4 regions of the Ensifer sp. EB106-05-01-XG146 genome follow, and region 2 is predicted to be linked to each of the others. Evidence: riboswitches for the same ligand, from Rfam matches in the RefSeq annotation. Region 2 holds a riboswitch; each other region holds the start of a gene.

Evidence for each region. Region 2 has a riboswitch for cobalamin ahead of AC3WVQ_RS02605 (aromatic ring-hydroxylating oxygenase subunit alpha). Riboswitches for the same ligand answer to the same signal wherever they lie in the genome.
Region 1: linked by a shared signal. The riboswitch ahead of bluB (5,6-dimethylbenzimidazole synthase) and the one ahead of AC3WVQ_RS02605 (aromatic ring-hydroxylating oxygenase subunit alpha) in region 2 are both predicted to bind cobalamin.
Region 3: linked by a shared signal. The riboswitch ahead of nrdH (glutaredoxin-like protein NrdH) and the one ahead of AC3WVQ_RS02605 (aromatic ring-hydroxylating oxygenase subunit alpha) in region 2 are both predicted to bind cobalamin.
Region 4: linked by a shared signal. The riboswitch ahead of AC3WVQ_RS12150 (CbtB domain-containing protein) and the one ahead of AC3WVQ_RS02605 (aromatic ring-hydroxylating oxygenase subunit alpha) in region 2 are both predicted to bind cobalamin.

Annotation. Positions count from the first base shown of each region.
Region 1 covers NZ_JBYTDX010000001.1:1,705,056-1,710,845, forward strand. Annotated here, with positions in the region: gene AC3WVQ_RS08380 (helix-turn-helix transcriptional regulator) at 1-17, shown strand, start outside; gene AC3WVQ_RS08385 (acyl-homoserine-lactone synthase) at 158-802, shown strand; gene AC3WVQ_RS08390 (DUF2865 domain-containing protein) at 967-2,037, shown strand; gene bluB (5,6-dimethylbenzimidazole synthase) at 2,050-2,745, opposite strand; cobalamin riboswitch at 2,792-3,003, opposite strand; gene AC3WVQ_RS08400 (SDR family oxidoreductase) at 3,100-3,912, opposite strand; gene AC3WVQ_RS08405 (phytanoyl-CoA dioxygenase family protein) at 4,001-5,194, opposite strand; gene AC3WVQ_RS08410 (LacI family DNA-binding transcriptional regulator) at 5,298-5,790, shown strand, end outside.
Region 2 covers NZ_JBYTDX010000001.1:558,675-564,464, reverse strand. Annotated here, with positions in the region: partial or broken gene AC3WVQ_RS02615 (glycoside hydrolase family 25 protein) at 1-571, shown strand, start outside; gene AC3WVQ_RS02610 (FAD-binding oxidoreductase) at 794-1,888, opposite strand; gene AC3WVQ_RS02605 (aromatic ring-hydroxylating oxygenase subunit alpha) at 1,890-3,134, opposite strand; cobalamin riboswitch at 3,239-3,439, opposite strand; gene AC3WVQ_RS02600 (DUF6656 family protein) at 3,757-4,356, shown strand; gene AC3WVQ_RS02595 (L-threonylcarbamoyladenylate synthase) at 4,434-5,408, shown strand; gene AC3WVQ_RS02590 (FAD-binding oxidoreductase) at 5,553-5,790, shown strand, end outside.
Region 3 covers NZ_JBYTDX010000002.1:1,597,346-1,603,135, reverse strand. Annotated here, with positions in the region: gene nrdE (class 1b ribonucleoside-diphosphate reductase subunit alpha) at 1-1,745, opposite strand, end outside; gene nrdI (class Ib ribonucleoside-diphosphate reductase assembly flavoprotein NrdI) at 1,715-2,131, opposite strand; gene nrdH (glutaredoxin-like protein NrdH) at 2,144-2,365, opposite strand; cobalamin riboswitch at 2,754-2,979, opposite strand; gene AC3WVQ_RS27385 (acyl-CoA thioesterase) at 3,130-3,930, opposite strand; gene metE (5-methyltetrahydropteroyltriglutamate--homocysteine S-methyltransferase) at 3,927-5,790, opposite strand, start outside.
Region 4 covers NZ_JBYTDX010000001.1:2,449,829-2,455,618, forward strand. Annotated here, with positions in the region: gene AC3WVQ_RS12120 (crotonase/enoyl-CoA hydratase family protein) at 1-69, shown strand, start outside; gene AC3WVQ_RS12125 (ArsR/SmtB family transcription factor) at 120-482, shown strand; gene AC3WVQ_RS12130 (SRPBCC family protein) at 479-1,045, shown strand; gene AC3WVQ_RS12135 (anthrone oxygenase family protein) at 1,115-1,594, opposite strand; gene AC3WVQ_RS12140 (NAD(P)H-binding protein) at 1,591-2,421, opposite strand; gene AC3WVQ_RS12145 (TetR/AcrR family transcriptional regulator) at 2,526-3,218, shown strand; cobalamin riboswitch at 3,217-3,478, shown strand; gene AC3WVQ_RS12150 (CbtB domain-containing protein) at 3,520-3,696, shown strand; gene AC3WVQ_RS12155 (CbtA family protein) at 3,894-4,691, shown strand; gene AC3WVQ_RS12160 (ferric iron reductase) at 4,730-5,596, opposite strand; gene AC3WVQ_RS12165 (glucoamylase family protein) at 5,599-5,790, opposite strand, start outside.

The DNA.
Region 1 (5,790 bases), 1.1 Mb from region 2:
TGATACCCTCCGTTTGACACCCGACAATACGCCTCCACCGAAACCCCTCGAAATCTAGTGGCAAATATCGCGCATTTGAACTGTCGCTAGCGACAGTTACGCAACCGCCGCGAGCCTGACAGCATCGCCCCATCCCCAAACTCGGATGGAGAAAACGATGATCAGGATCCTGAACGGAAAGACCCGCGCACAACACCCGGCGGCCGTCGACGACATGTTCCGGTTGCGCAAGCGCGTCTTCCACGACTTCCTGAAATGGGACGTGCAGACCGAAGGCGACTGGGAAATCGACAACTACGACCAGGCAAACCCGCTCTACGTCCTGTCCTATGCGCCCGATACCGGCCGGCTGCGCGGCGCGCTTCGCCTCCTGCCGACACTCGGCCCAAACATGCTGGACGATACCTTCCCGATCCTGCTCGGCGATAATCCGGAAATCCGCAGCGCTTCGGTCTGGGAATCCAGCCGCTTCTGCATCGAGCCCGAGATCTCGCAGGACCGCGCCTCGAACCAGGTGACGGTCGCGGCCGCCGAACTGATGTGCGGCGTCGGCGAGCTGGGCCTTGCTTCCGGCATCAGCCACATCGTCACGGTGACGGATGTGTTCCTGGAGCGCATGTTCCGGCGCATGGGATGCCCGGGCGAGCGTATCGCCGAACCGCATCGCATCGGCTCCGTTTTCGCGGTTGCCGTCGCCTGGGAAGTAACGCCGGATCTGCTCACGCGGATGAAGGCGGTCGCTGCCATCGAAGGTACCGTGCTCGAACGTCCGATGTCGCTGGAAACCGCCCGCGCCGCCTAAGCGCATCAGTCGATCTGCGCTGTTAACGCAAACCGTCGCTTGTCGTTGCACGATCACCGACAAGCTCTATGATGGAGGCGAAACAGGAATGCCGCTGGCAGCCACCCGCAGAAGGTCGGCGCCGACCTGGCAACAGGAAGAGACTTTCGCCCGTGTTCACGCGCATGAAACACGTCGCTGCGGCCCTTGTGCCTCTGGTTGTGATCGGTGCCGGTCCGTCACTGGCATCGACGGCCTGCGACCGACTGAACGCGCGGCTCGTGCAACTGCCTGACTACGTCGCCAGCAATGCCGATGCGCGCGACTACGCAAGCGCGATCTCGCGGCAGAATATCGAGCTGCGGCGGGCAAAGAACGACCGCCGCCGCGCGGGTTGCAGTGGCGGCAACGCCATTGGCTTCGACGGCGGCGACCCCGACACTTGCTACGGCCTCAACAGCCTGATCGCCGAGATGGAAGACAATCTGCGCATGCTGAAGTCCGAGCGCGAGCAGATCGTCGCCGGCGGCAGCGACGACAGCCGGCGACGCATCCTCGCCGCGCTGGAGATCAACGGTTGCTATGGCGACCGCGAGGAGTTCGCAAGCGTGGAACCGGACGTGCCGGAAAGCCACCGCAACATCGTTGCCGACCTGCCGCCGGAAGACGCCTACGGCCCGATGCTCGGCCGAGGCGAAGACGGCTACGCGCCGCAGGAGCGCTACTATAGCGGCACGCTCAGAACCATGTGCGTGCGCACCTGCGACGGCGCCTTTTTCCCGGTTTCTTCGGATGCGACGCCGGCCGATTTCCCGCGCGACGAGCAGGCCTGTCGGGCGCGCTGCCCGGGGGCTGAGACCGAGCTCTATTTTCACGACCTCAACACGGAAGAGAGCGACAAGATGGTCTCGGCCGTGACCGGCCGTCCCTATACCGAAATGCCCAACGCCTTTGCCTATCGCACCCGCGCCGTCGGAAAACCCGGCCAGTGCGGCTGCCAGATACCCCAGACCGCCTCGACCACACCGAAGGCAAACGGAACGAAGATCGGTGACGACCAGTCGTCGATCATCGTCATCGAGACCAAGAAGCCGGAAGCGGCGAGCAATACCGCCAAGGCGCCGGCCGAAGAGCGGCCTTACGATCCGTCGAAGAACAAGGTTCGCGTCGTCGGCCCGACCTACCTGCCGCAGGAAGAAACCGCCATCGACCTCAAGCATCCGAAGGGACCGGCCTATCAGCCGGTCCAGAATTGATCGGACGAGGCCTTACGCCTTCTCCTTGCTGCGTCCCCATCCGTCTTCGAAAACCAGCTCGTCGAGCGGCAGGCGCTGGCGCCAGCCCTTCACGGCGAGTTCCGGCTGCTGATAGAGGCGATCGACATAGCCGAGGCAGAGCCAGGCAACGATCTCGATATGATCTGGGATGCCGAGAATCGCCTTGATCTCGGCCTCGTGGAAAATGCTCACCCAGCCGACGCCCACCCCTTCGGCCCGCGCCGCAAGCCAGAGGTTTTGCACGGCGCAGACGGTGGAATAGACGTCCATCTGCGGATTGTGGGTGCGCCCGAGTACGACGGCACCGCCGCGCGTGCGGTCGCAGGTGACACAGATGCTGAGCGGCGCCTTGCGGATGCCTTCCAGCTTCAGCGCACGGTACTTGGCCTGTTGTTCCGCCTCGAACATCAGCGCGGCCTCGTCATTGGCGCGGCGAAACGCCTGCCAGACGCGCTCACGCGTTTCTTCCGCCCGCACCAGCACGAAGTTCCACGGCTGCATGAAGCCCACGGACGGGGCGCTGTGCGCAGCGGCCAGCAGGCGCCCGATCAGATCATCCGGCAATGGCGCGGGCAGGAATTCATCGCGCACGTCGCGACGTGTCTCGATGGCACGGTAGACGGCCTCCCGCTCTGGCAGCGAAAAGGCGCCGGCAGCCGCAAGGCCGCCCTTCGGTTCAGTCAGCATCGTTCGATCCCCAACAATGCGAAAACCTCCCGCCGTCCACGCGGGGTTCGGTCTATCTCGCCAGGCCGGTCTTCTGACTTCGGTTCAACCGATCACCTCGCCTTCCCAGATCGATTGAAGATCCAGTGGCAAAACCTTGAATCAACTCAAGGCTCTCTTAGAGGCGATCGTCCCCGTCACAGCGTTGGGCACGTTCCGGAATGACACCGGATTCCCGATTCTCCCGCTTTCGCGGGCACCTGACGACGGCACTAAGTGCACAGCCGTTTGAGAAAGACAAGCGCGCCAACCCGGTCGAGACATGGCGCGCCACTTTCCGCCGGCTACTGTCGAGCTTAGTCGTTTGCCTCCGCCTCAAAGCGGAGCGACCGGATGCGGCGAGTCGTCATAGGCGCCCCAGACCGACTGATCGAAGCAAATCACCGATCCGGTTATCAGCCCGGACTCGGCCGACGACAGATAGGCGCAGGCCCGCGCCACTTCAGCCGGATCGACGAGCCGACCGAAAGGCTGGTCGGCCGCCACCTTTTCGAGCCAATCGGCAGCCGCGCCATGAAACTCGCGCTGGATGCGGTCTTCGCCTTCGGACGCCATCCAGCCGATATTCAGCCCGTTGACGCGAATGCGGTTGCGAAGAAGCGCATAGGCCGTGTTTTTGGTCAGCGTTTCGAGCGCGCCTTTCGACGAACAATAGGCGGCAATGAACGGCTGGCCGGCCATCGCCGACATCGAGCCGATGTTGACGATCGTGCCCTCGGTCTTCTCCCGCCGCATGATCTTCACCGCCTCCTGCATCAGGAAGAACGGCGCGCGCACATTGGTCGCGAACATGCGGTCGAAGAGTTCGGGCGTGGTGTCGAGGATCGTGCCACGGTCGGTGATAGCTGCGGCGTTGACCAGCGCATCGACCCGTCCGAATTCCGCGTCGCAAGCGGCGACCACCTTGCGGGCGTCCTCTACTTTTTCCAGATCGGCCTCGACATAGACGACTTTCGCGCCGCTTGCCTTGCCGATCTGCTCGGCCTTCGCCCGCCCCTTGGCGGCGTTGCGGCCGCAGATGACGATGCCTTCAGCGCCGCGCTCGGCGAAAAGGCCAGCAATCGTCGCGCCCAGTCCCTGCGTACCACCGGTGACGATGGCGATCTTGCCTTGCAATTGTCCACTCATCGAATTCCTCCCTCGGAAATGATCGTTTGAAACGGCTGCGGCTCCCGGCTGAAACACACCGGGAGCCTGTCAAATTGTAACTCGCTCGTCAGCTCAGCTTGCGCTTCGCCTGCGCCTCCAGCACCGAGAGAAACTCTTGTTCGCCCGTCCCCGCAGTGAGAGCCTCGCGCATCAACTGCGCCTGCGTCTTCGGCGCCAACCCGCCGAGTGGCGGATCCCGGTCGAGATTGGTGGGGAACGAATAGCCCTCGGCACAGGAGGAGATCGCGTTGGCCGCTTCCGCCTGCGTCAGCGTCCCGCCCGCCAGCAAGGCCCGCAAGGCCGGATAGAGCGTCGCGCTCATGGTCAGTCGGTCAACGGTTTCCATTGCGCGACCGAAGGCCGAAGACACCTGCAGCAGGTTGGCCACGCGGCGGATATCCCGGGAGTGGTTGGTGCCGGCGGCATGGAAGAGCGCCGGGTTGAAGAAGACAACGTCGCCCTTTTCAAGGGGAAGCTGCACGTGGTGTGCGTCGAAATAGGCGCGGAATTCCGGCCGGTTGAGCGCCAGATAGCCCGGCACATAGGTTTGGCTATAGGGCAAGAACAGCGTCGGTCCGCTTTCGAGCGGCATGTCGCAATGGGCAACCGCCCCCTGCAGCGTCAGCACCGGTGAAAGCTTGTGCACATGCGCCGGATACTGCTCGATCACGGCCGCGGTCTGGAAGCCGAGGTGATAATCCCGGTGCGCCGATTGCGCCGCACCGCCAGGATTGACGCGATTGACCTGCGCCGTCATCTGGTAGTTCGGCCCGAGCCAAGCCTCGCTGACGAGCGCTATGACGGCATTGCCGTAATAGGAGGCGAAATTCTCCGGCGCGTTCAGGCAGTGCTTTTCCAGCGAGTTCCAGATGCGGTCATTGGCGCCGGGTTTGGCGAAGTGATCGCCGCCGCCGCTGTTGCTGCGATGTTGCTCTTCGATGATAGCGTCAAAGACCCCGCTTGCGACGTCGATTGCTGTCGTATCGGCAAAGGCGCGCTTGAAAACCGCCACGCCAGGCCCGGTCGCCAGTACCTCGCAGATCTCCGCCAGAACAGAACGCCGCGCCTCGGCATCGCCGCACGCCGCAATCAGCGCGGCGCTGTCATAGATCAGGATATTCTTTTCGCAGCCGGAAGCATGGGGGTAGTCGGACAGGCTGGTTTGGCGTTCGACTTCCGCCCGGAACGATTCGAGATCGCAAGCCTCTTCGGTGAGCCAGACGCGGTCGATCCGCTGGCGCGCTTTGTTGTCGGTCTTCATCGCGTTTCCTCCTCTGGAACATCCTGATGAACACGACTATAGGCGGCGGCAAAACATGATATAGAGCAAGAATCCATCAAAAATCCATCAGGAGAGCAAGGCGATGGCCCATCCGTTTCTGGTCAAGGACATCGCCTTTCAGGCCGGGCTCAGCACCGCGACCGTCGATCGCGTGCTCAACGAGCGGCCGGGCGTGCGCCGCCAGACGGAGGCCCGGGTTCGCGCAGCCATCGAGGAATTGGAGAAGCAGCAGGCCGGCCTCGACATCCAGGGGCGCAAGTTTGCGATCGATATCGTCATGGAGTCGCCGCAACGCTTCACCGATGCGGTGCGTCGCGCCTTCGAGAGCGAGGCGATGACCTTCGCGCCCACCGTCTTTCGCTGCCGGTTCCACTTCGCCGAGACGATGCGCCCACAGGAGATCGTGCAACTGCTCGACCGAATCCGGCTGCGCGGGACCGACGGCCTGGTGTTGAAGGCGCCGGACGTGCCCGAGATCGTCGCCGCAGTCGCCCGTTTCGAGATGGGCGGCACGCCCGTCGTGACGCTGGTAACCGACCTGCCCCATTCCCAGCGGACGGCCTATGCCGGCGCCG
Region 2 (5,790 bases):
GGGCATCGATCCGGACAAGTACATGTCGCTGGAGGACGCCGCCATCTTCGCCGGGCACATCAAGACCCGGACCGGGCGCTACCCGATCCTCTATACCAACCACATCACCGCCAAATACATCGCCGCGCACCGGGCCAAACACCGGCTGCTGTCGCGCCTGCCGCTCTGGTACGCCCGTTACAAACCGGATATCCGCCAGGTTTTCCCGATGGGCAACTGGGACAGTTACGCGCTGTGGCAGTTCTCCTCGGGCATCAACTGCGGCAAGCGCCGCTGCCCCTACCGCGTGCCGGGAACGCTTGACGACATCGACGTGAATGTGGCGGCAATGTCGCCGCCGGCGCTGAAAGCGATCTGGGCACAGGGCGCCTTGCTGCCGGAAAAGCCACTGCCGCTGATGCTCGTCGCCCAAGCCGAGCGGGGAACGGGCATGCTGGCGGTGGCAAGGGCGACTGCGATGTTTAGCGAGCCGCTGCTCGTGAGCCGCGCCGACGCTACGAGCGGCGCCGGCAGCGGCGTCGACATGTTGGTGACCGGCTCGATCGATTTCGCCCGCCAGGAACGTGCCCTGCAGGTGGCGATCGCCGGCAATGATGCCGCCCAGGGCGCATGCTCCAAGACGGAGGCCGGCACCGACGCCCCGGCAAGCGTTTCCGCCAATCCGATCCCCTGCAACGCGCCCTAAAGCCTCTCGCTTGAAAAAGCATTCACGCGACAGGCACTAAGCGCTTGTTGTTATGCATGTCGTTGCCGCAAAACCGCTGCACACTTTTGCGCGACATCATTAAAGCCTTCAAGCTTCGATCTGGACGTCTCCGAGCGGTCGCGAGCAGCAGGCGAGGATGTAGCCCTCATCGATCTCGTCGTCGAGAATGCCGCCATTGTGGCTCATATCCACCTCGCCTGAGACCTTCATCACCCGGCAGGTGCCGCAGATGCCGCCTTCGCAGGCAGCGCCGATGCGCACGCCGTTGGCGCGCGCCGCCTGCAGGATCGTCTGGCCGGGCTTGGCCTCGATCTCCTTGCCGCTCATGGTGAAGGCGATCTTGGCGGCCTGGACCTCGCCCTCGTCACCGGCGCCGGCGCGCACGGCAATCTCTTCCGCCGCAGGTGCGGCGGCCGGCTGGAAGCTCTCCTCGTGGTAGCGGCCCATGTCGAAACCGGCCGATTTCAGCATCTCGCGCACGCCGCGCATGAACGGTTCGGGGCCGCAGCAGAAAACGGTGCGGTCCATGAAATCGGGCGCAAGCAGCGGCAGCTTGGCGCCATCAATGCGGCCGCGAAGCCCGTGCCAGCCGTGGCGTGCCTCATGTCCCTCGACGATGAAGCCGAGGTTCAGCCCGGACATCTGCGTCGCCAGAACCTCCAGCTCCGAACGGAACAGCAGGTCCTCCGGACGACGCGCGCAGGAGATGAAGGTCACATCCGTCTCCGGCACGCAGTCCGCCATCCAGCGCGTCATCGACATCATCGGCGTGATGCCGGAGCCGGCCGAGATAAACAGGTATTTGTCGCCGGGATGGCGGACGAAGCTGAAATCGCCAAGCGGGCCAAAGGCGCGGAGTTTCATTCCGGGCTTCAGGTGCTCGAACATCCAGCGGGTGCCGATGCTGTCTGACTGCGCCTTGACGGTCACGGCGATCGACAGCGGCCGCGAGGGCGTCGACGACAGGGTGTAGGTGCGCATCACTGGCTCGTCGGCGACGGGCAGTTCGAGGGTCACGAATTGCCCGGGCAGATAGCGAAACCAGGCGGGCTTTTCGGCCCGGAAGGTGAAGGTCATGACATCGGCGGTCTCGACGACCGCCGATGTGCATTCGAGCATCTGCTGCCGGTCGATCCAGACGTGGAGCGCGTCGAAATGGTGAAACGAAGAGGCCATCTGCATGTCAGGCGACCCTTGAAAGCGGAGCCGCGTCGCCGGCAAGGCGCTGCTCCATGAACTTGCAGTACCACTCGACGAACTGCATCACGCCACCCTCGTGCTCGGGCGAATAGGGACCGGGCTCATAGGCCGGTGAGCGGATGCCGAAGGCATTTTCCTCGACGATCTGACGGTCCTGGTCGTTGGTCTCGGTCCAGACATGCGTCAGTTCATCTAGATTGTAGTCGACGCCTTCGACCGCATCCTTGTTGACGAGCCACTTCGTCGTCACCTGAGTCAGTTCGGGCCCGAGCGGCAGCACCCGGAAGGTGATGGCGTGGTCGGCGAGCACATGGTTCCAGGTGGTGGGATAGTGGAACATCAAGAGCGTGCCGATCTGGCTCTGGGAGACGTCGGCGGACAGGGCCCGCCTGACGGCGCGGGCGCCCGACATGGTGTAGCTTTCGGCATTGTCGACAAGCGGCATGCGGGCGGCGCGGAACTGACCGGTCGGCGACATCTTAAATTCGCTCGGCAGGCCCTCGGCCTCGCACTTCGCCCAATGTTCGGCGATCACAGGATCATCCTTGGCGCCCTGCACCCCGGTCGCCGTCGGCGCCTCAGGATAGGTGCGGCAGAGTTCCGGATGATTGGCGGCGCAATGGTAGCATTCGCGGTTGTTTTCCCAGACGAGCTTCCAGTTGCCCTTCTCGATGATGGTGCTTTCGAACGCGACCTTGGTTTCGCCGAGCCGATGCGGCGCAAGATAGGGCAAGGCCATGTCGCGGAACGTCGTGAAATCCATCGGCTTTTCCGACAGGTTGATGAAGATGTAGCCGCCGACCGTTTCGCAATGGATCGGCTTCAGACTGTGGGCGGCCTTGTCGAAATCCTCTCCCATCTGCCGGGCAAAGAGCAGCGAGCCGTCGAGTTCGTAGGTCCACTGGTGATAGGGACAGACAAGCTTTGCCGACGAGCCTTTCGCCTGCGTGCAGACGCGCGAGCCGCGGTGGCGGCAGGAATTGTGCAGCGCCCGGATGGCGCCCTGGCGGTCGCGGGTGATGACAACGGGGTAGTCGCCGACCTGGACGGTGAAGTAATTGCCGGCCCGCGGGATCTCGCAGTCATGGCCGATAAACAGCCAATCCTTGTACCAGATGTTTTCCAGATCCTGCCTGTAGTAGTCGGGATCGATGTAAAAGGCCCGGTCGAGGCTGTAGCCGTCCTGCCTGCCCTTCAGCTTTCGAAGCATATCGTTTCTGGTGTCCATGTCCTGTCCTCATGCGCCATGTTTCGGAGAGGCAGGACAGGAACCCGCACGGGCGCACGCCCATGCGTTTGAGGCTCCGATCCGGCTGCCCGCCGCAACCCGTTACGGTTATGTCCGTCAAGGCTGGTTTCCGGGCTCAGGAGCCGTCCTTTCGGACCTGCCCGGCGCCTTCCCGGACGAACCGTCCAGTGGCCTTTGCCGAGGTTTTCGCTCCACCACCGTTGCGGGGGCAGCGCCGGGATTTGACCGGCTTCCCAATTCTCCATCTTCCCTTCGAAGACGGCACCTTGAGTAAGGATATGTAATCGCGGAAGTCACCTTGGCAGCTGCCCGATAGCGACATCCAATTCCAGAATGACGACACGGAAAAAACCGCCACAAAAGGCCACCGTCTTAGAATTTTTACATTGCAAACATATAGATAGATCACATCTTGGGCAATTGCCGACTTTTGCGGCGCGGTCGGCGCAGATGCGGGAGGGCTTCGCCCGTTTGCGACATCGCGTCAGATAGAGAACGCTAATGATGCAGCCAGGACGAAATCATTCATTAACCATGAGCCGCTAGCCTAGCCGGCGGACGAGAGAGGTCCTGCAGGCAGGCAGATGGCGCGCTGACGATCATGGCAAAGTTGAGATACTACGACGCGACAGCCGAGAAGCTGCCGACAATCCCGCCGAAGGTGGCGGTTCATACCGAATTCCTGCGCACGGGCCGGATCAACCGCAGGCAATGGTTGCCGAGCGAACGCCGGTATTTGAGCTATGAGGAAGTCGCAGACAGGACGGGCAAGAAGCTCAGCACCGCCGGCGACACGACCCATAAGCGGATCAACGGGTTCCACAACTCGATCCAGTTCCCGAAGATGATCTTCCACCGCACGCTCGTCGGCCGGCCGCATCTCGGCTACTGTCACGTGACGGCGGCGCGTACGCCGGTTACTCCCTCCAAGGACATCACCTGGTCCTTCTACTTCGCCAACTTCTTCTGCAACCTGGGCGACGAGACGCATTTTTTCGAGAGTATCCAGCCCGGCTATTCACGCATGTACTTCGCCGTCGCCATCGAACCGGGCGCCCAAGCCGGGCAAATGGTCATCAACCGCAACTTTCGTGACAACGGGCTGCTGTTTCGCACAGATGATCCCAAGGTCGCGCTGAAAAACGTACTGATGCTTGGCGCCAAGGATGACGCGTTGCGTCGCATCATTCGCAGCCTCTGAGCCGAACCGGTTCCTTCAAAGAAAATCGTTCTGTTTTTCCGGTGCGTCCGTTAAGGAAGCGTCGGAAAGGAAACGGCATGGCTGAGATCATCGACACGGATAGAGAACCGGACCGCGCGATCGCGCGCGCCTGCGCCGTTCTTGCCGAAGGCGAGCCGGTCGCCATTCCGACCGAGACGGTCTACGGCCTTGCCGCCGACGCTACCAATCCCGATGCGATCAGTCGCATCTACGAGATGAAGGGGCGCCCGCGCTTCAATCCGCTGATCTCGCATGTTTCCGACATGGCGATGGCCGAAGCCCATGTGCATTTCGATCCGATTTCGAGGCAGCTGGCCGAAGCCTTCTGGCCCGGCCCGCTGACGCTGATCCTTCGGCAGCGCGCCGACAGCACGGTTCATGCGCTGGCGTCCGCCGGCCTCGACACGCTCGGCATCCGCATGCCCGACGGTTTCTCGCGCCGGGTAATCGCTCACTTCGGGCGACCACTGGCCGCGCCCAGTGCCAATACGTCGGGCAAAATCAGCCCGACCAGTGCGGTCCATGTGGAAGCCGATCTCGGCGACAAACTGAAGCTGATCCTCGACGCCGGCCAGGCCCAAATCGGCCTTGAGTCGACGATCATCAAGGTCGACGGCGACGAGATCCGGTTGCTTCGGCCGGGTGGCCTCGATGCCGCCGAGATCGAACGCCTGCTTGGCCGTCCGGTGACCCGGCCGGAGACGGCGGGAGCGACGATCGAGGCGCCGGGCATGCTCGCCTCGCACTACGCGCCCGGCGCTGCCGTCCGGCTCGATGCCGCCGAGGTGCATGCCGGCGAAGCCTTGATCCGTTTCGGCGGCAATCGGATCGCCGGCGAAGAGCAGGCGGCCGTCGTTCTCGATCTCAGCCCGACTGGCAATCTGCGCGAAGCCGCCGCCAATCTCTTCGACTATATGAAGCGGGCGGATGCCAGCGGCGCAGAGACCATCGCCTTCGGGCCGATCCCTTCGGACGGGTTGGGGGAAGCCATCATCGACCGGTTACAACGGGCGGCGGCACCACGAGGGTAAGATAGTGTGCGGCATCTTCTCCGCACCCACCCTCATCGAACGGCACCAATTGCGGTTATGATCGCCGCCGACCAGGAACCGAGGACCAGATCCTCAGATCGACCGATCCGATAGCGCGCGCAGGCGCAATGCGAAGTGAGGCCCATGACCACCCTTCCCTCTCCCGAACTCATCGCTTCCTTCGCCGAGATCGTCGGCAACACCAACGTGCTGACGGACGAAGCCGACAAGGCGCGCTATCTCGTCGAATCGCGCGGACTTTACCGCGGCACGACGCCGATGGTCCTGCGTCCGGCCAACGTCGACGAGGTCTCGCGCATCATGAAGCTCGCGAGCGCCACCCGCACGGCGATCGTGCCGCAGGGCGGCAACACCGGCCATG
Region 3 (5,790 bases), on a different contig from region 2:
TAAAGGCCGCCAGCTATCACCGCCCGTTTCAACTCCAGCCAGTCTTCCTGAGTCGGGATCGAGATGCCGGCTTCCTCGAACAGGCCCTTCACCTTTTCGGTCGCCGGCAGCCATTCGGCTTCGGTGTATTTGTCGAAATAATCACCCGACGCGTATTTCGAGTTTTCGAAGCCGGCAAAGTTCTTGCCCTTCTCGACCGCCAGCCGGTTCGACGCGCGGATGGCGTGATAGGTCACCGTGTAGAAATAGATGTTGGTGAAATCGATGCCTTCCTCGGAGCCGTAGTAGATGCGCTCGCGGGCGAGATAGCCGTGCAGGTTCATCTGCCCGAGGCCGATCGCGTGGCTGTCGTCGTTGCCCTTTTCGATCGAGGGCACGGACGAGATGTGGCTCATTTCGGAGACGGCGGTGAGGGCGCGGATCGAGGTCTCGATCGTCTGGCCGAAATCCGGGCTGTCCATCGCAGCCGCAATGTTCAGCGAACCGAGATTGCAGGAGATGTCCTTGCCCATGTGCTTGTAGGAGAGGTCGTCGTTGAACGCGCTCGCTTCGCTCACCTGCAGGATTTCCGAGCAGAGATTGCTCATGGTGATGCGCCCGGCGATCGGGTTTGCCCGGTTCACCGTGTCCTCGAACATGATGTAGGGATAACCGCTCTCGAACTGGATCTCGGCGATGATCTGGAAGAAGTCGCGCGCCTTGATCTTGCGCTTGCGGATGCGGGCATCCTCGACCATCTCGCGGTACTTCTCGGTCACCGAAATCTCGGTGAGGGGCACGCCATAGACCTGCTCCACGTCATAGGGTGAGAACAGATACATGTCCTCGTTGTTGCGGGCGAGCTCGAAGGTGATGTCGGGGATGACGACGCCGAGCGACAGCGTCTTGATGCGGATCTTCTCGTCGGCGTTTTCGCGCTTGGTATCGAGGAAGCGCATGATGTCGGGGTGGTGGGCGTGCAGGTAGACAGCACCGGCTCCCTGGCGCGCGCCGAGTTGGTTGGCGTAAGAGAAACTGTCTTCGAGCAGCTTCATGACCGGGATGACGCCGGATGACTGGTTCTCGATCTGCTTGATCGGCGCGCCCATCTCGCGGATGTTGGTGAGCGACAGCGCCACGCCGCCACCGCGCTTGGAAAGCTGCAGCGCCGAATTGATGGCGCGGCCGATACTCTCCATGTTGTCCTCGATCCGGAGCAGAAAGCAGGAGACGAGCTCGCCGCGGCTCTTCTTGCCGGCGTTGAGGAAAGTCGGCGTTGCCGGCTGGAAGCGGCCGGAGATGATCTCGTCGACGAGATCGCGGGCAAGCCCCTCGTTGCCGCGCGCCAAGGCCATCGCCACCATGCAGACACGGTCTTCGTAGCGTTCCAGGTAGCGCTTTCCGTCGAAGGTCTTCAGCGTATAGGACGTGTAGTATTTGAACGCCCCGAGGAAGGTCGGAAAGCGGAACTTCTTTGAATAGGCATGATCGTAGAGATCGCGCACGAAGTTGAAGGAATACTGGTCCAGCACTTCCTGCTCGTAATAGCCCTCGGTCACCAGATAATCGAGTTTTTCCCGGAGGTTATGGAAGAACACCGTGTTCTGATTGACGTGCTGGAGGAAGTACTGTTTCGCCGCCTGCCGGTCCTTGTCGAGCTGGATCCGTCCCTCTTCGTCATAGAGGTTCAGCATTGCGTTCAGCGCATGATAGTCGAGCGCTGCTTCCGTCGCCTTCAAGGGGCGTTCGAGTGTCGTGACGTCCAAAATCGTTCCATCCCGTTTTTGACATTGGCGACGTCCTCGTCGGTCCCGAGCAGCTCGAACCGGTAGAGATAGGGTACCCGGCACTTGGCCGAAATCACGTCGCCGGCGATCCCGTAGGTCGCGCCGAAATTGCTGTTGCCCGCTGCGATCACGCCGCGGATGTGAGAGCGGTTGCCCGCGTCGTTCAAGAAGCGGATGACCTGCTTCGGCACCGCCCCGCGGCCATCGTCGCCGCAATAGGTCGGCACGATCAGCACATAGGGCTCTGCGACCGTAAGTGCGTCCATACCTTCCCTGAGCGGTATGCGGGCGGCGCGAAGGCCGAGCTTTTCGACGAAGCGATGGGTGTTTTCCGAGCGACTGGAAAAATAGACGATCAGGCCCATCGCCCGCGTCCTTCAGGAAAGCGCGCTGATCATGTCCGGGCGGAAACCCGCCCAATGCCGCTCGCCGGCGACGACGACCGGGACCTGCCGATAGCCAAGACCCTGCACCAGCGCGAATGCATCGGAATCCTCGGAGATATCGACGATGCGATAATCGATGCCTTGGCGGTCGAGCGCACGGGTTGTGGCGGTGCATTGGACGCAGGCTGGTTTGCTGTAGACGGTGATCGACATGGGTTCCTCGTGAGGGTCTGGCAAATGGGCGCAAAAAATCGTCGGATCGCGCGAACGCGAACCGTGGTGTTGGCGATTGGACACGAAACATCGCTCCCCGGTCGACTCGACCGGAGTTGACGTCGTCAAGCTGGCCCAAGGTCGGTTACGCAACCGGGCCGGCTCGTTTTGGTCGGGCGCTCAGGAATTCCGCGGATGCGGGTTTTCAAGGCGCGGCCTTTCGATCAGGCGCGCAACAACGCGCACCCGTCCGCAGAAGGTGGATCTGAACTGGAAGAAACTGGCATGACTTCACCCCGAAGCTTTCGACGGGCTGCCGGGGAGACGTCGAGACGATCGGGCAGGCTCATCCTGCCACGCACTCAACCCCTCCGGACACCCCGCCCGTGGACGTTTGGTGATCGAGGCAGGTCTCCTGGCTTACGGGTCAAAGCTTCCATCCCGACCTTCCCGAGGCCTCATGCCTCAGTGGTCCAAATCCGGACAGTCGCTCGCCGTCTACAGTTGCGGGGGCAGCTACGGCATAGCCTCAGCGGAAACTCGCCGGCGCACCGTATTCCCGTCTTAGCTCCCAATCCTTGCGAATCGGAAGAACCTCGAACACTAGATATAGTAGTTCATCGCAAATCTGCGTCAATAGGTTCCGTATGTGGAAGGCGGGGGTAGGAGGGTGGTTTCTTTTGCAGTGTGGATAACGGGGAGTAAACAGCCGGTTGGCACCAAGGTTGTGGATAGGGCGCCCCTGGTGCGGACGCCCCATTCCATCAAGCAGCGAAAGCGGCCACGGGCCGGTTGTCCTCGTCGACGGCGACCATAGCGAACGTTCCGGTAACAGTCCGCTGTCGCAGACCGGTGAGGAGCTCTTCCGACCAGAGTTCGACCTCGACGGCGGCTGAACTGCGACCCGTCCGCACAATGCGGGCGATGGGTTCGATGATCGAACCGATCATGATCCGGTGCTTGAAGTCCATACCGGTGCAGGAGGCAAGGACGGTCGCCCGGCGGCTCCGGCGCGTCGCGACGACGAATGCGGCCTTCGTCATATGCGCGAGGGCGTTGCCACCGCATATGGCGCCGAAGCTGTTGGCCTGGCCGGGAAAGACGATGTCGACCATGCGTAGGGTGCCCGCCTCTTCGGGCGTGTCCGTTGCCACATCGAGCGGCGGCAGCATCCAATCCGTTTCATCGGCACGGGGCATCGCGACCATGGTGAAGGTGCCCCTGCTGCAAAGGGCGCGGCTGCCGGTGGCGATGTCTTCCGCGATCATCTCGACCTCGACCACCATCGAGCGGCGCCCGACACGAACCGGACGGCCGCTGAAGCAGACGATCTGACCTATGCGCGCAGGCGCACGAAAATCGATGCGGTCGCAGGATGCGGTGACGAAGGGAACGCGCGCGTGGCGGGTGGCGACGATGAAAGCGATCCGGTCCATCGACGCGAGGGCGGCGCCACCAAAGAGCGTGCCATGGTGATTGGTATCGCCTGGAAAAACGATGTCGATCAGGGTTTGTGGCGCCGGGGTTTCCCCCGGCGCCATCGTGACTTCGTGTTGCCCCGTCATGCTTTGACGGCTTCGCGCGTATCGGCGGCAAAAGCCGCTCGAAGCGAGCGGGCGGCGGCGACCATGTTAACGAGCGCCGGCCGCGTCTCTTCCCAGCGCCTGGTCTTCAGTCCGCAATCGGGATTGACCCAGATCTGGTCCGGCGTGAGGCCCTCGGTCGCTTTTTCGATGAGATGCACCATTTCCTCGACGCCGGGCACGCGTGGTGAATGGATGTCGTAGACGCCCGGGCCGATCTCGTTCGGATAGGCCTCGTCGGTGAAGGCGCCGAGCAGTTCCATCTTCGATCGCGACGTCTCGATCGACATGACGTCGGCGTCCATCGCCGCGATTGCGGCCATGATGTCGTTGAACTCGGAGTAGCACATATGGGTGTGGATCTGGGTCGCATCGCCCACCCCGGCTGCACTGAGACGGAAGCACTCCACCGCCCAGTCGAGATAGGCCTTGCGATCGGCATTTCGCAGCGGCAGGCCTTCGCGCAGTGCCGGTTCGTCGATCTGGATGATGGCGATGCCGGCCGCCTCGAGATCCGACACTTCATCGCGCAGTGCTAGCGCGATCTGCCGGCACACCACGGAACGTGGCAGGTCGTCACGAACGAAGGACCACAGCAGCATGGTGACCGGACCCGTCAGCATGCCCTTGACCGGGCGATCGGTCAGCGACTGCGCGAAGGTCGCCCACTCGACCGTCATCGGGTTTGGTCGCGAAACGTCGCCGAAGATAACAGGCGGACGCACGCAGCGCGATCCGTAGCTCTGCACCCAGCCGCTCTGGGTGAAGGCGTAGCCCGAGAGCTGCTCGCCAAAATACTGCACCATGTCGTTGCGCTCGAACTCGCCGTGAACGAGTACGTCGATGCCGACCTCTTCCTGCCAGCGCACCGCCACTTCGGTCTCTCGGCGAAGATAGGCGGTGTAGTCGACATAGCTGAGTTCGCCTTTCGCATGCAGTGAACGGGCCTGCCGAACCTCCGATGTCTGTGGGAAGGATCCGATCGTCGTTGTCGGGAAGAGCGGCAATGACAGCTTCTTCGCCTGCAGTGCCCGGCGGCCCGCGAACGGGGACTGCCGCTCGCTGTCCGCATCCGTCAGCGCTTTCAAGCGCCCGGCGACCAGAGGATCATGGATCCTGAGTGAGGTGAGCCTCGCCTGGGCGGACGCGATCGAGGCGGCGAAAACGTGCTCGGAAATGGCAAGCCCCGGCTCGAAGGCGCTGGCAAGCAGGCTGAGTTCGTCGAGTTTCTGCGTACCGAAGGCGAGCCAGGAGGAAAGTTCCGGATCAAGCGCACGCTCCAGCTCGAGATCGATCGGCACGTGCAGGAGTGAGCATGAAGGTGCGAGCTCGATGCGGTCGCGGCCGTGGGCCGAAGTCAGAGGCTGCAGCCGGCGGAACAGGCTGGCCAGATCGGTCCGCCAGATGTTGCGGCCGTCGATGACCCCGAGCGATAGGACCCGGTCCGCCGGAGCCGATTGGATGAGCGTGTCGATCTGCTGCGGCGCGCGCACGAGATCGACATGCAGTCCATCGACCGGCAGCGCCAACGCCGTTGCCGTGTTGTCGCCGATCGAGCCGAAATAGGTCGCCAGCATGATCTTGAGTCCGGGCACGTCGGTGTCGAACGTGCGATAGGCGAGGTCGAGGGCGCGACGAACCTTGTCCGCGAGATCGAGCGCCAGGCAAGGCTCGTCGATCTGTACCCAATCGGCGCCGGCGTCAGCAAGCTCCGCCAGGACCCTCACGTAAACGGGCAGGAGCCGTTCGATCAGATCGACCGGATCGAAGTCGCCGCCCTTCGATTTGCCGAGCTTCAGCAGTGTCACCGGGCCGATGAGCACCGGGCGTGTGCGATAGCCG
Region 4 (5,790 bases), 1.9 Mb from region 2:
GCCGCCTGGACGGGACGGCGCCTCCACGACGACCCACCGCGGCGTGGTCTCTTTTCGCGATACTTTTAAATTCAACCGAACGGTTGACAATTAGGTCGACCGAGAGGATATTCAACAATATGGTTGAATATCAGAACGCACATCTCGATGCCGTGTTTCACGCGCTTTCGGACCCGACGCGGCGCGCCATGCTCCAGGACCTTTCGCAGGGCGAAAGACTGGTGGGTGAGCTTGCGGCGCCGTTCTCGATCTCGCTGGCCGCGGCATCGAAGCACATCAAGGTGCTGGAAGGAGCAGGTCTGGTGCGCCGCGAAGTGAAAGGTCGCACGCATGTGTGCCGGCTCGATGCCGCGCCGATGCATGCAGGCATGGAATGGATGCGCCACTACGAAGCCTTCTGGCGCACCCGCATCGACGCACTCGAGGCGCTGCTTCTCGTCGAAGACGCCACAATCCAAACTGATCCGGAGGAAAAGCCATGACTTCGTCTGCCACAGCCTTTGCCGGCGCCGACTACGGCCGTGTCGTCGCACCGGACGCGGTGCGCATCGAGCGCCTGCTTCCCGGCCCGATCGAGCGGGTCTGGTCCTATCTGACGGAGGAAAGCAAGCGCCGGCTCTGGATGGCGTCCGGAACGATCGGATCGAAGGAAGGGGCCGAGGTCGAGCACGTCTTCCGCCATTCGGAACTGACGACGGAGGACGATCGGCCACCGCAGAAATACGCCGAGCACGCCGGCGAGGTGCGCAATTACGGCCACGTGCTCGCCTGGGAGCCGCCACGACTACTGGCCTATACCTGGAACGAAGAGACCGGCACCCCGTCGGAGGTCCGCTTCGAGCTCAGCCCCCGCGGCGACAAGGTGCTGCTCGTCGTCACCCATAAGCGCATCGCCGACCGCGCGGTCATGACCAGCTTCTCCGCCGGCTGGCACGTACACCTCGACATTTTGCGAGCTCTGCTCGAAGGCGAAAAGCCGGCAGCCTCCTGGAGCAAGTTTGCCGACCTTGAAGCGCAATACGACGCGCGTATTCCGAAGCCCTGACGGCGGGATGGGCTTGAAGGTCAGGACGCGTGCAGGCGCCGGCAAGGATCGACTTGCCGGCGCTTTTCGTCAGGTGCGGGCGAAACCGAGAACGAAAAACGCCAGCGCGCCGATCGAGGCCCATGTGCGCACGTGGTTCCACCAGACCCAATCGGTCAGATAGCGCTCATGCCAGAGATCGGTCGCCGCCTGACCGGGGGCTGCCGCGGCGAGCGCGTCATTCATCGGCACGTTGAAGACAATGGTCACCAGCAGTACGCCAACGACATAGGCAATGCCACCGGCGGCAAGCCACCACCTGCCCTCGCCGCCCGAGATGAAGGCGACGACGACGAGCGCCAGGGCGAGCAGCGCCGTGCCCATGAAGGCGCTGAGGAAGATCGGGTTCTGGATCACGACATTGATGGCGTTCATCGCGGCGATCCCCTGCTCCGGCGGCAGCCGCGACAGGGCCTGCATGATGCAGACCGAGAAGATGAAGAAAAGCCCGGCCATCAGGCCGGAACCGATCGCGGCGGCAAACGCCAGAGCGGGGATCAGCGGGATCATGCGGCAAGACTCCAAACACCAGTTGCTGCGGTTTCCCGGGCGTAATCGGCAAAGTCGCGCGGACGCCGCCCAAGCACGCGCTCGACATCGGACGTCATGCTGGAATTGCGCCCGTCGAGCACCGAGGTGAAGAGATAGCGGATGAGTTCGACATAGTCATCCGGCACGCCGTCCGCCTTGAGATGCGCTGCGAAGTCGGAAACCGGAATGGCCTGATAAGAGATCCGACGGTTGGCGGCCGCGGCGATCTCGGCGACGGCCTGGGCAAAGGTCATCAGGCGCGGGCCGGTCAAGGCATAGACCTTGCCGATATGCGCATCGTCCAGAAGGGCCTCAACCGCCACGTCGGCAATGTCGTCGCAACTGACGAAGGGCTCGGTGACCTCGTCCACCGGCAGGAAGACCGAACCACTCACCACGCCGTCGGCCAGGAAGCCTTCGTCGAAGTTCTCGAAGAACCAGCTGCCCCGGATGACCGTCCAGTCGGCGCCGGAGGCCTGCAGCGCACGCTCGGAGGCTTCCGCCTCGTCCTCGCCGCGGCCCGACAGGAGCACCAGCCGCTTGATGCCGGAGCGAACGGCAAGGCTCGAGAACCGGTCGATGACGTCGACGGCGCCCGGCACCGCCAGATCGGGCTGGTAGCAGACATAGATGCGATCGACATTTTCAAGGGCGGGCGTCCAGGTCGCCTCATCCGTCCAATCGAAGGAAGGCGACGCCGAACGGGCGCCGATGCGGACCGCTATGCCCCGCTCCCGAAGGCGATCGGCCACCCGCCGCCCCGTCTTGCCGGTACCGCCCAAAACCAGTGTGACTTTCCGAGACATCGTTTCCTCCTGAGGTTCCATCAACAAACATGAGCATCTCTCACATTTGCAAATGTGATAAATCCTCGTATTTTAGGAGTCAAGTCAAAATGTGAGCATTACTCATGATTCCAGATGCAAGTCCCGCCACGCTTCCCGCCGACGACGAGCGTGCGCTGCGCCGGACGCCGAGCCAGAAGCGCAGCCGCGAGCGCGTCGAGCAGATCCTTGCCTGCGCGACGGCGCTCATCCAGGAGAAGGGCAGCGACGCCATGCGCATGAGCGAAGTCGCTGAAAAGGCTGGGATTTCGATCGGATCGCTGTATCAGTACTTCCCCGACAAGGCGGCAATCGTGCGCACGCTGGCCGAGCGCTACAATGCGGTCTGCAACGAGTGCATCGCGGCCGAACTGGCCAAGGTCACGTCGATAGCCGAACTGCGCGACGCCTTCTCGCTGCTGTTCGACATCTACTACGACATGTTCCTCGCCGAGCCGGTCATGCGCGACATCTGGTCGGCGATGCAAGCCGACAAGGCGCTGCGCGAGATCGATCTTGCGCAAAGCCGCGCCGGCGGAAAGCTGCTTGCCGATGTCTGGGCCCGCCTTGTGCCGGAGACGCCGCGCGAAGAGATCGACAGCGCCGCCTTCCTGATCATGCATCTCGGCGACTGCACCATGCGACTTGCAGTCTCGGTCGACCGGGCCGAGGGTGACCAGATCGTCGAAGCCTACAAACGCATGACCGTCAAGGATTTTGTCGCGGATGGACCGCGCGGCGGCGCGCACTCAATTGACAACTCCATGACACAATCCTAATCATCTGGGATCGATTGGTTCCCGGGACGCGAACGTGTTTCGGGAGTAAACGGGAATGTGACGGATGGACCCAAGCTGGGCATTCAAATCACGGCCGACCCCGCGACTGTAGAGCGACGTCGATCCACCGTTCCGGAGCGATCCGGAAGAAGCCACTGGCAAGACCGCGAGAGGGCGGCCGAGCTGGGAAGGCGAGGCAGATCGAGGGCATCGAGCCCAACGCCGTGAGCCAGGAAACCTGCCACTCGATACGGGCATAGGGCCCAACCGGGAATTTCCCGATGCCATCACGGAGGTTGTCATGGCTACGTCTACCATTTCGAGCACCCCGCTCTCCCTCAGCGATCGTCTGACCGCTGGCGTCATCGCGCTCTTCATCGGCGCATTCCTCGTCTTTGGCGCCGGCCTTGCCAACTCGGCAGTGCTGCACGACACGGCGCACGACACCCGCCACTCCTACGGCTTCCCCTGCCACTGACCGATGCGCCGGAACGTGAACAACGTTCCGCATCGAACAATCTGCGGACCTGAACGCATCCGGCCCGAGCCGGATGGAGGGCTGCGTGCATCCCGGTTTTTCCGGCGCGCGAAGGCCATCCGCAGCATAGGGAAAATGGGAAGGCTCGAGGACCACGCCATAGGGCGTGGCTTTTGTCGTTATCGAGGGATTTCAAGATGATTGTCAGAACGCTTCTGGCCGCGATCGTGGCTGGATTGATTGCCGGTGTCTTCATGACCGGCGCCCAGGAACTGCGCGTCACACCGCTGATCCTGCATGCAGAAGAATTCGAAGGCGAGGCACCGGCCGCTACCGAACAGCCCGCCGCCCAGCCGGGTGCGGCACAGCCGGCCGCAGAAAACCACGACCAGCATTCGTCGCTCAAAGCCGTGTCGCCGTTCGGCGCTTTCCTCGACGCTTTGTCGCCGATCACCCCGGCCTATGCCCATGAGGGCGAGCATGAGGAAGGCGGCATCATGTTCGGCATGAGCCGCTTCTCCGGCACGCTGATGGCGAACCTCGTCACAGGTTCCGGCTTCGGCCTGCTGCTCGCCGGCGTCAGCCTGGTGATCGGCTACCCGATCACGCTCAGGAACGGCGCGCTGTGGGGCGCCTGCGGCTGGCTTGCCGTGCACATGCTGCCGGCGATCGGTCTGCCGCCGGAACTGCCGGGATTTCCGGCAGCCGAACTCGGCGACCGCCAGACCTGGTGGCTGGTGACCGTGGCGCTCTCCGCCGTCGGCCTCTATCTCGTCGTCCTGCGCGAGGAGATCGTCTCCAAGGTCGCAGGCCTGGTGCTGATCGCAGCACCCCATGTCTACGGTGCGCCGCAGCCGCTCGATATCACCAGCAACGTTCCGGCCGTGCTCGGCGCCGAGTTTGCGGTTGCCGCACTCGCCACCACGCTTGCCTTCTGGATCGTGCTCGGCGTCGTCTCCGGCTTCATCAACGAGCGCTTCGTCAAGGCACAGTGATCACTGATCACAGATCGTCAGCAAAGCGACGGCGGGGTTCAGGTCCCGCCGTTTTGCATGAGATGCGCCGCCAGCCGCGCGCGGCGATCTTCCGGCTCCAGCAGCACGCAAGTGTCGCAGAAACTGCCCCCTTCCGTCTTGAAGTAGAGACAGCAGCCGCAACGGATCCGATACTGGCGCGACAGCTCAGCGCCGCTTGCCGGATCGAGAGCCGCGATCTGCTCGTAGCAGAGCTCCTCTGAGTAGAGCCGCGAACCCGGTCGTTTGACGATCGCCAGCGCCTCGGCCATGCCGCGCGCCTCGTCGCCGATCGCGCGGCCGATTTCCAGGAACGCGCCGGCCAGGGCATCGGCCGCGAGCCGCCATTGCGCCCCGCTCGACAGCCCTGCTCGCGCTTTCAGAACCGCAACGACGGGTGCCAGATGGGCGATGAAGCCCTGTTCGAATGCGCTGACGCCTTCGCCACCCTGGCGCTCCGTGGCCGGCGGATGCAGGCGAAAATGATAGCGCTTGCCCGCGATTTCGACGCCACGGTGAAGCCGCGTCCAATCCTCGAAACGAATGCCGGCCACCTCCGCCTGCAACCCGGCGCCGAGATGGAACGCGCCAAGGACCACGCTCAGCTGGCGGCTATAGAAGGCGATCAGATGCGCCGCCCGGATCCGGTCGGTCATGCCGACCCCAAAGAAATCCTGATAGGCGAGCCCCGCCTCGAGGCCAGCGCTGCCCGCAGCCCAGAAGTCGCCCGGCGCGCTGAAATCACTGGCCGCCGGCCCGAGCGAGACGGCAGCCTCGGGAAACTGGGTACGCAGATGGTCGGCGACGGCCAGCGCCTGCGGCGCAAACGCCGCGGTCTCCGCTGTCGGCCGGTGGTCGTTCAAGCGCATGCCGTCTCCGTCGTCCATTCTCATCCTCTGGCGCAGGATGCGGGCGGATTACCACACGCGCCTTCCCCCTCCTGCAGCCAGCCACCGTCGAAGCCCGCCCGTTCAAGGCCGAGGCGGATCGCCGGCATGCTGCGCATCAGTGCCCAGCTAAGGCCGCTTTGCCAGTTCTCGATCATCATGACAACGAGGCCCTGGTCAAGACCGACGACCCG